One region of the Paenibacillus sp. XP01 genome, then DNA from elsewhere that is predicted to be linked to it. Evidence: predicted binding sites of a transcription regulator. Region 1 holds the regulator's gene; the other holds the start of a gene.
What was found. The regulator Rex, encoded in region 1, represses fermentation and respiration genes when NADH is low (regulators of the CRP and FNR family bind a similar motif). The targets are predictions, from matches to a motif close to TTGTGAAATATTTCACAA.
Positions count from the first base shown of each region.

Region 2: adhE (bifunctional acetaldehyde-CoA/alcohol dehydrogenase) is a predicted target of Rex. The motif match lies at 2,554-2,571, and genes of this name have one in related genera.

Region 1 covers NZ_CP139481.1:4,476,151-4,480,583, forward strand. Annotated here, with positions in the region: gene SNR34_RS20035 (cell wall elongation regulator TseB-like domain-containing protein) at 1-522, opposite strand, end outside; gene SNR34_RS20040 (amidohydrolase) at 566-1,870, opposite strand; gene SNR34_RS20045 (redox-sensing transcriptional repressor Rex) at 1,857-2,564, opposite strand; gene dinG (ATP-dependent DNA helicase DinG) at 2,731-4,433, opposite strand, start outside.
Region 2 covers NZ_CP139481.1:4,651,366-4,655,798, forward strand. Annotated here, with positions in the region: gene adhE (bifunctional acetaldehyde-CoA/alcohol dehydrogenase) at 1-2,475, opposite strand, end outside; gene SNR34_RS20945 (Crp/Fnr family transcriptional regulator) at 2,890-3,606, shown strand; gene SNR34_RS20950 (hypothetical protein) at 3,668-4,378, opposite strand.

The DNA.
Region 1 (4,433 bases):
CGTATATACCAGATCCACTTGCTCCCCATTGCTAAAACGATAGAAACGATAATAACTGTGTGTATCATCATGATAATAAACTTGCCATACATAAATGCCGTTCACGACGCCAGGCAGGATTCGCTTGATTTCGCCATTCGGGACTTCGGAAGCGAATCTTTGGCGAATTTGAGCTTCGGACATTCCGTTCTGCAGCAGCTCGCTATGCACTGCACCCGCCCCGGACAACGGTTTCCCCGTCTCGTCGAACTTGACCCACACAATGACGTCCTGGTTATCCTTATTGGTGCCGCTCAGCGTCCAATAGATGCTGTCTTCGCCTTCTTTCTGTCCCCATACGAATTTTTGAAAATTATCGTAGGACGTCAGCTCCAGCTGCTGCTGGGCGGCCTGCAGGGCGAGCGCCTCCTGATTGCGCTGGTCCTTGGTCACATAGACGTAATAGCGCTGCAATACAATCAACGCCACGATCAGGATCAGCAGCGATATCCATATCCACTTTTTCTTTTTCTTTTTCTTCAAAAGCCGAACTCCCTTTCCCTGATGAGGCTGCGCCCATGAGAAATTAACGGGCGAGCAGGCCCTCAAACGCCGATTGAGCTTCACGCAAAATGCGTTCCTCGTCCATCGTCAGGCACTCGCCATGTTTCACCACTTGTTTGCCATCTACCCACACATGCTCCACGTCTTTGGCCGACGCCGAATAAATGGCATGGGAAATCAGATCGGTATGCGGGTACAGATGAGGCTGGTCTATGTTGACCCCGATGAAATCCGCCTTCATTCCCGCTTCAAGCAGGCCGGTATTGTCGAGGAAAATCGAGCGTGCTCCGTATGCCGTTCCAAGCAGAAGCGCTTCGCCGGCCGGAACCGCAGTCGGATCACCGGACACGCCTTTATGAATCAATGCGGCCAGACGCATCTCTTCAAACATGTCCAAATTGTTATTGCTCGCCGGTCCGTCTGTTCCCAAAGAAACGGTCACGCCCGCTTTCAGCAGCTCAGGAACTCGCGCAATGCCGGAAGCCAGCTTCAGATTGCTGCCCGGATTATGAGATACTGCAACGTTATGGCGAGCCAAAATCTCGATTTCCTCATCGTTTAAATGCACAGCATGAGCCACGAGGGAAGGCCGCGAGAAAAAGCCAAGCTTCTCCAAGTACGCTACAGGACGCAGACCGTAATCGGTCACGTTCTGTTCCACTTCGCGCAGCGTTTCGGACATATGGGTATGAAGCGGCAAATTCAGATCATGGGCAACCTGCACAAACTTTTCTATGTAATCCGGAGGGCACGTATAAGGCGCATGCGGAGACATTACAGCAGTAATCCGTCCATTTGCCTTCCCGTTCCAGTCGCGGGCAAACGCAGCCGCTTCGCCGAGCTTGTGCTTCTGTTCCTCTTCGGAGCAAAGACCGATGACGCCGCGAGCGAGCGCTGCACGAATGCCGGATTGCTCCACGACTTTGGCAACCTGATCCATGTGATCATACATGTCCAGAAAAGCCGTCGTTCCTCCTTTGAGCATCTCAAGCACCGACAAGGACGCCCCCCAATAAACGTCCTCAGACGTCATTTTCGCCTCCATCGGCCACATTTTCTCCTGCAGCCATACCTGCAGCGCCAGATCATCCCCGTGGCCTCTCAGCAGCGACATGGCGGCATGTCCGTGCGTATTGATCAAACCTGGCAGAAAGAGCAATCCTTTTCCGTCCACTTTCGGCAGGCTTTCATCTTCTGCCGGCAAGGATTCGCCGATATACTGAATTTTGTCGTCTTCCACCACCATGTATCCTTGAACCACGTTCCATTCCAAACCTTTGTTTACGGCGAATTTGCCGTTGTGTATAACCCATTTATTTGTCGTCATCCTGCTCGTCGTCCTTTCCATTTTCCAAATAATACGCAAGGCTTAGCAAATCCGTCGTAAAGTCCGCATTATGAATACGAACATGCGGCGGGGTTTTCAAGATGGTTGGCGCAAAATTCAGGATGGCTTCGATCCCGGATTCGATCAACCGGTCGGCCACATTCTGCGCTTCGGTATCGGGGACGGTGATGATGCCGATGCGAATATTAAGGTTTCTGACCGATTCCGTCAGCTCATTCATCGCTTGCACTTTCAAGCTGTTGATTTGGGTGCCGATCTTGGGTTCATATGCATCGAAAACAGCCACGATTTTCATGTTGTCCTTCAAGTAAGCATTATAGTTGGACAAGGCATGACCCAGGTTACCGGCTCCTACCAACGCAACATTGATTTGCTGGTCGATCTTCAGGATATGGCGGATTTTCTCAATGAGATACGATACGTCATACCCGATGCCCTTGCGGCCAAAATCGCCGAAATAGGCCAAATCCTTGCGGATCTGGGCCGGATTGAGGTCCAGGCGCTGTCCCAGCTCCTGCGAAGAAACCGTCGTTACCTCACGTTGGTGCAATTCACTCAAATAACGCAGATATACCGGCAACCGCCTCACGACGGCTTCCGAAATTTTATCTGATTTCATGTTTTTTTTGCTCCTCCTTGCCAAAGCGCGATAAATAGATGAAAAGGGAGGCATCCCGCCGTGTACTCTAATTCGAATCATTTTAGAGGAAGGATGCCGCCTTATATTTGATGTACTTCTTTAACGTATCAACCCGAAGCCATGTAATCTCAACAAGTGTACCGCCTTTTGCAGGCGTTTCGCAACATTGCCGAAAAATGTTCTGTCGTTTCTACCTGAATTAGGTTTGTTCAACGTCTTGTTCGAGCCATTCGCTGATGCGCGGAACCATTTGCTCGGTCAGCATGTGTTCCATTTTTGGCCCAGGCAAGGAATATAAAAAGTATTTTCCGTAATATGATTCGATCACCCGCGTATCGTATACGATAACAACGCCGCGATCCTTGGCTGTGCGAACCAGCCTTCCGAATCCTTGCTTGAAACGAATGACCGCCTGAGGCACAGACAGCTTCATGAACGGGTTTTTTTTCTGCTGCTGCAATAATTCACTTTTGGCTTCCAGGAGCGGATGATTCGGCGGCTGGAACGGTAACCTGACAATAGCCAGACATGTCAATGCATCCCCAGGTATGTCCACGCCTTCCCAAAAACTGCTCGTCCCGAGAAGCACCGTCGCTTTGGCGTCTTGGAACCTGCGGGTGAGCTTGGACCGGCTGCCGCTGTCCACGCCCTGACCGAGCAAGGAAATTTCGTTTCCGGACAATGCTTCCTTAAGCGGGTCATACACTTGGCGCAGCATGCGATAAGACGTAAACAGCACCATCATGCGCCCGCGCGTAGCGATGGCCGTCTCGGCCAACGATCGTACCAGCATGTCCACGAAATGCGCGTCCCCGATCGACCCTTTCACGCTCGGAAAATCGCGCGGTATCACCAGCAGCGCCTGATCGCGGTAGCGGAACGGAGACGGCAGCATCGCCGTGAGCAAACGATCATGCTCCGCGGCTTCCTGCAGGCCAAGCTGGTCAATCATGAATTGAAACGACTTATCCACGGACAGTGTGGCAGACGTAAGCACGACGCTTCTTTTTTTATCGAAAAACATTTCCTTCAGCTGCGCGCTCACGTCCACGGGAACGGCATACAATTGCAGCGATTTGCTGCGGAACTGGCCGCTTGCTTCCATCCAATACACCGTGGCAGCATCGTCCATTCGCATGAAGAAGCGCAGGTTTTCGCGCAGCGTGGAAAGGTCTTTGAACAAGCCCGTAATGTCCGTGATCAAGCTGTCCGACTGATAGTCGTCCTGATCCTCTTTCAGCTCGAGCATCAGCTTGTCTCCCTTGCGAATGAGATCGCCAAGCGTGACGTAAAGCTGATTCTCCTCGTTCTGCAATTCCTCCCACTTGGCCGGCTTCTGCGTGCTCTTCAAACGCAGGGAAAATTGTCCCGTCTCTCCCGGAGAAGCGTCGGTCCGTTCCGGCAGCAGGTTAAACAGCGCCTCGCTGAGCCGATCCCATATTTCTTTGGCTTCCAGTGCAATCGGGAACATCTGGTCAATGGCCGATCCCCATTCGACGGAACGTTCATGTCCCGACAGCTGAGAACGCAGCAGCGGAAGCTGTCCGTTGCGGCTGTCTTTGAACAAACGCGTTAACGTATGCACCAATGTGAAATATTTCATATGAAGTCCAAGATGTTTTCCTGCTACATCTTCCAAGTGATGGGCCTCGTCGATGACAAGGCTCTCGTAGGACGGCAGCAGCTGATGGCTGGCCTTTACGTCGGTAAACAGCTTCGAATGGTTCGTGATGACGATGTCCGATAAGCCTGCTTCATGCTTGGCCCGGTGATAATAACATTTGCGGAACCAAGGACAGGAGCGTCCCAGACAGGATTCCGATTCGCTCTGCACCGTCTCCCAGAAGTCCCCGCCGCGGCCGCTGAGATTCAGTTCCTCGTCGTCCCCGGTCTCGGTCTGGG
Region 2 (4,433 bases), 180 kb from region 1:
CGGATCGAATCCGAGTTCCTGGAACGATTCCTCGATGCCCAGCGTTTTGTTCAGCTTGCGGATGGCGTTGATCAGGCTGTTGACGCCTTCTTCAGTCGTGCGGGCCGGCAGCCCGAGGATGCGGGCAATCTCGGCATAACGCTCATCGGCAACGAAATGCGAATATTTCGGGAACGAAGCGAATTTGCTCGGTTTTTTCGCATTGTAGCGAATGACGTGCGGCATCAGGATCGCATTGGTGCGTCCATGCGCGGTGTGGTACTGACCGCCCCATTTATGCGCAAGGCTGTGGTTGATGCCCAAGAACGCATTCGCGAAAGCCATGCCTGCGATCGTCGATGCATTATGCATTTTTTCGCGGGCGAGTTTGTCGCCTTGCAAAGCCGATTGCTCCAGGTATTGGAACACCAGTTGGATCGCTTTGATCGCCAAACCGTCCGTATAATCGTTCGCCATGACCGACACATAAGCTTCGATCGCATGGGTCAGAACGTCCATGCCCGTATCCGCCACTGCGGTTCTCGGCAAGCTGTACACAAACTCCGGATCCACGATAGCCACGTCAGGCGTCAATTCGTAATCAGCCAGCGGATATTTCGTATTGCCTTTCTCTTTGTCCGTAATGACCGCGAACGAGGTAACCTCCGATCCTGTACCGGATGTCGTCGGAATGGCTACGAATTTCGCTTTGATGCCCAAGCGCGGATATTTATAGATCCGTTTGCGGATGTCCATAAATTTTTGCTTCAGGTTGTTGAAGTCGGTATCCGGGTATTCGTAGAACAGCCACATCGCTTTCGCGGCATCCATCGGCGAACCGCCGCCGAGGGCGATGATGCAGTCCGGCTGGAAGCGATTCATCATCTCGGTTCCGCGATCAACCGTCGTTGTCGATGGATCGGGTTCGACTTCGGAGAACACTTCGATCGCAACCGGAGTCTGGCGCTGACGCAGGTAATGCTCTACTTTTTCGACATAACCAAGCTTCACCATCACAGGGTCCGTAATGATGGCAACGCGGGTGATGTCCGGCATTTTGGCGAGATATTGCGTTGCGCCTTTTTCGAAATAGACTTTGTTCGGCACTTTGAACCATTGCATATTCACGGTACGGCGAGCCACCCTTTTCACGTTGATTAAGTTGACGGCAGATACGTTCGACGACGTCGAGTTGCGTCCATACGAGCCGCAGCCCAGCGTCAGGGACGGAATGTTCGTATTGTAAATATCGCCGATCGCCCCATGCGTGGATGGCGAGTTGACCAGAATCCGGCCTGTTTGCAAACGATCCGCAAATTTGGTGATGACATCTTCATTGTTCGAATGGATCACCGAGGAGTGGCCCATGCCGCCAAAAGCAACCACTTCCGCTGCGCGCTCAATGCCTTCGGCTGCGTTTTTCACTTTGTAGCAAGCCAGCACCGGGCTCAGTTTTTCGGCCGACAGCGGGTATTTCGTGCCTACGCCTTCGATTTCGGCAACGAGGATTTTGGTGCCTGCCGGAACGTCAATGCCGCACAGTTCGGCGATTTTGGCGGCGGATTGGCCTACGATCGCCGGATTGACCGCACATTTATCGACATTGATCACGCCTGGCGTCAACTTTGCCAGCTCTTCTTTGTTCACAAAGTAACAGCCGCTGGCGATCATTTTCTTTTTCACCTGGTCGAAAATCGCTTCTTCGATGATGACGGCTTGCTCGGATGCGCAGATCATGCCGTTGTCGAACGATTTGGACAGAATCAGGTCGGTCACCGCCTGGTTGATGTCCGCGCTTTTCTCAATGAAGCAAGGAACGTTACCTGGTCCGACACCCAGTGCCGGTTTACCACAGCTGTATGCGGCCCGTACCATGCCTGATCCGCCTGTGGCCAGAATAAGCGCTACGTCAGGGTGATTCATCAGGGCATTGGTCCGATCCATGGAAGGATCGTCGATCCATTGGATGCAATCGGCCGGAGCACCATGCTTCACGGCTGCTTCAAGCAGGATTTTGGCAGCTTCACGGCTGCAGTTTTGTGCGGACGGATGGAATCCAAAGATGATCGGGTTGCGCGTTTTGATGGAGATCAGCGCTTTGAACATCGTGGTGGACGTTGGATTCGTAACCGGTGTGATCCCCATAATGATGCCCACCGGTTCGGCAATTTTCTGGAAGCTGTCGAATTCGTTGTCTTCGATCACGCCTACCGTTTTGTCGTATTTAATGCTGTGATAAATATATTCCGTGGCAAAAATGTTTTTAGTGATTTTATCCTCATACACGCCTCGACCTGTTTCTTCGACGGCCATTTTGGCAAGCATCATGTGTTTGTCGAGTCCTGCGAGTGCCATGGCCTGCACGATTCGGTCGATCTGCTCCTGATCCATGGACATGAACGCTGCGTGTGCCTTGTTTGCTTTGTCAATCAACGTTTGGATATACTGGCCTGCTGTCGGTTCTTTTACTGGGGCGACTTCGTTCTTTACAGCCATCTCCCTCATCCTCCTAAAGGTTCGTATTGTTTGTCTCTCTGCTTACGATCACATCGTACCATGGCGAATTCGGTCGGTATGTGATTTTTTTCACAAAGTATAACAAATTTAATTTATGTTTTGGAGCATCGCTCCACTCCCCTTACAGCTCTTCATATTTAAAATGCTATTCTGTCATCATCATCCTTTCCTTAGAAAAGTGAATTTAATCACAATGTTTGAAATATTGCCATTTTTGCCTCCTTCCCAGCCCCTGCATTAGGTATATACTGAACTTAAAAATTGAACCACCGCAATTTGTACCGTCCCTCACCGGCCGAATTCACCTGATCAGGACGGCGGCTTGCGGCGAACCACGGCAGCTCATTCACCTACATGAAAGAACGCCGGCGGATACAAAGGGGAGATAGACTTATGAGAGAACCATTGAGTGTACTGGAAGAGCGCGGAAATACAAGCTGTTTCTCGGAAGTGAACTTCAACCATCTGCTCGTAACGATGAAAGAACGCACCTATCCCGAAGGTACCCACCTGTATTGGGAAGGCGATGTCTCCGACAAATTGTACTATCTGAAACGGGGACGCGCCCAGATCACCAAATCTACGGATGAAGGCAAAGAGCTTATCATGTATATGTACCAAGCCGGGGATATGATCGGCCAGGCCGATCCGTTCTTTGGTTCCCGTCATTCCTTCTCGGCCGAAGTGCTGGAAGACAGCGAAATCGGCGTCCTGGAGCACAAAGATTTGGAGATGCTAATTTGTCAGCATTGCGATTTTGCAATTGATTTCATGAAATGGATGGGTATCCATCACCGGTTGACCCAAACCAAATTCCGTGACCTCATGTTGTATGGTAAACCGGGTGCCCTATGCTCCACGTTAATCCGTTTGTCCAATTCGTACGGGGAGCCTCACGGCGAACATGTCATCATTCATAAAAAAATTACCCACACCGACCTGTCCAACATGATCGGTGCCACTCGCGAGAGCGTGAACCGCATGCTTAGCGACCTGCGCAAAAAAGACGCCATCGAATATGAAAACGGCATGATCGTCATCAAGGATCTGCAAATGCTGCAAGGCATCTGCCATTGCGAATTGTGCCCACGGGAAATTTGCCGGATCTAACCCCCAAAAAGCCCAATCCTCCCGCTAGGAGAATTGGGCTTCTATCTGCACGGCTTGTCCATCAGGATGCCGTCAATTCCAGTTTAACTGCATCACGCGGATTCAATTTCATGTCCAGGCCGTTGTCCATCAATTCTTTGTCATTGACCATAATCACCCAGCGTTGATTCATGCGCGGGCTAACGTTTTCCACGGACAAGACGTATTTGTTGTTTTCCGACAATCGAACCACGCCGCTGGATTTCAACACATCGCGCACCGTGCATTCCGGCACGTATACGCCTGCATACTGCCGATTGAGCGATGGCAGAATGTTACCGCCGCTCACCTTGAGCAGGGTTGTCTGATAAGCAACCCCCTCATTAGAGCTGTCGGCGGCTTTGACATAGATGACCACTTCGTCCTTGGCATGCAGCTCCATATCCCAATGCTCGGGGTCGACGTCCTCTCCATTCAGTTTTACGGCCCAGCTCAGCGAGGCATCCAGCGATACTTCTCCAACCGATTGGATTCGTTTGCCGTCCGCCGTGAAATCGACAAGTCCGCTGTTCAAAAGCGCTTTTTTAAGCGTCATTCCTTCGCTGAAATCCCTTTTGATCGATTTGGTTGCATCCGGCAGGAACGTGCTGCCATCCACTGCAACCGTAATCGTATTCGCCGAATCGGCGTCTTTGACGACAGGCTGCTCGGAAGGCTGGGGTTCCGTACATCCTGCCAATATGGCCAGTAACAGCAGGCAAAACCCAATTAGTCCCGGGAATTTGTAGTTCATGTAGGTAACACCACCCTGCGTAAAATCATTTGTCTGTTGTCCATAACCATTATTA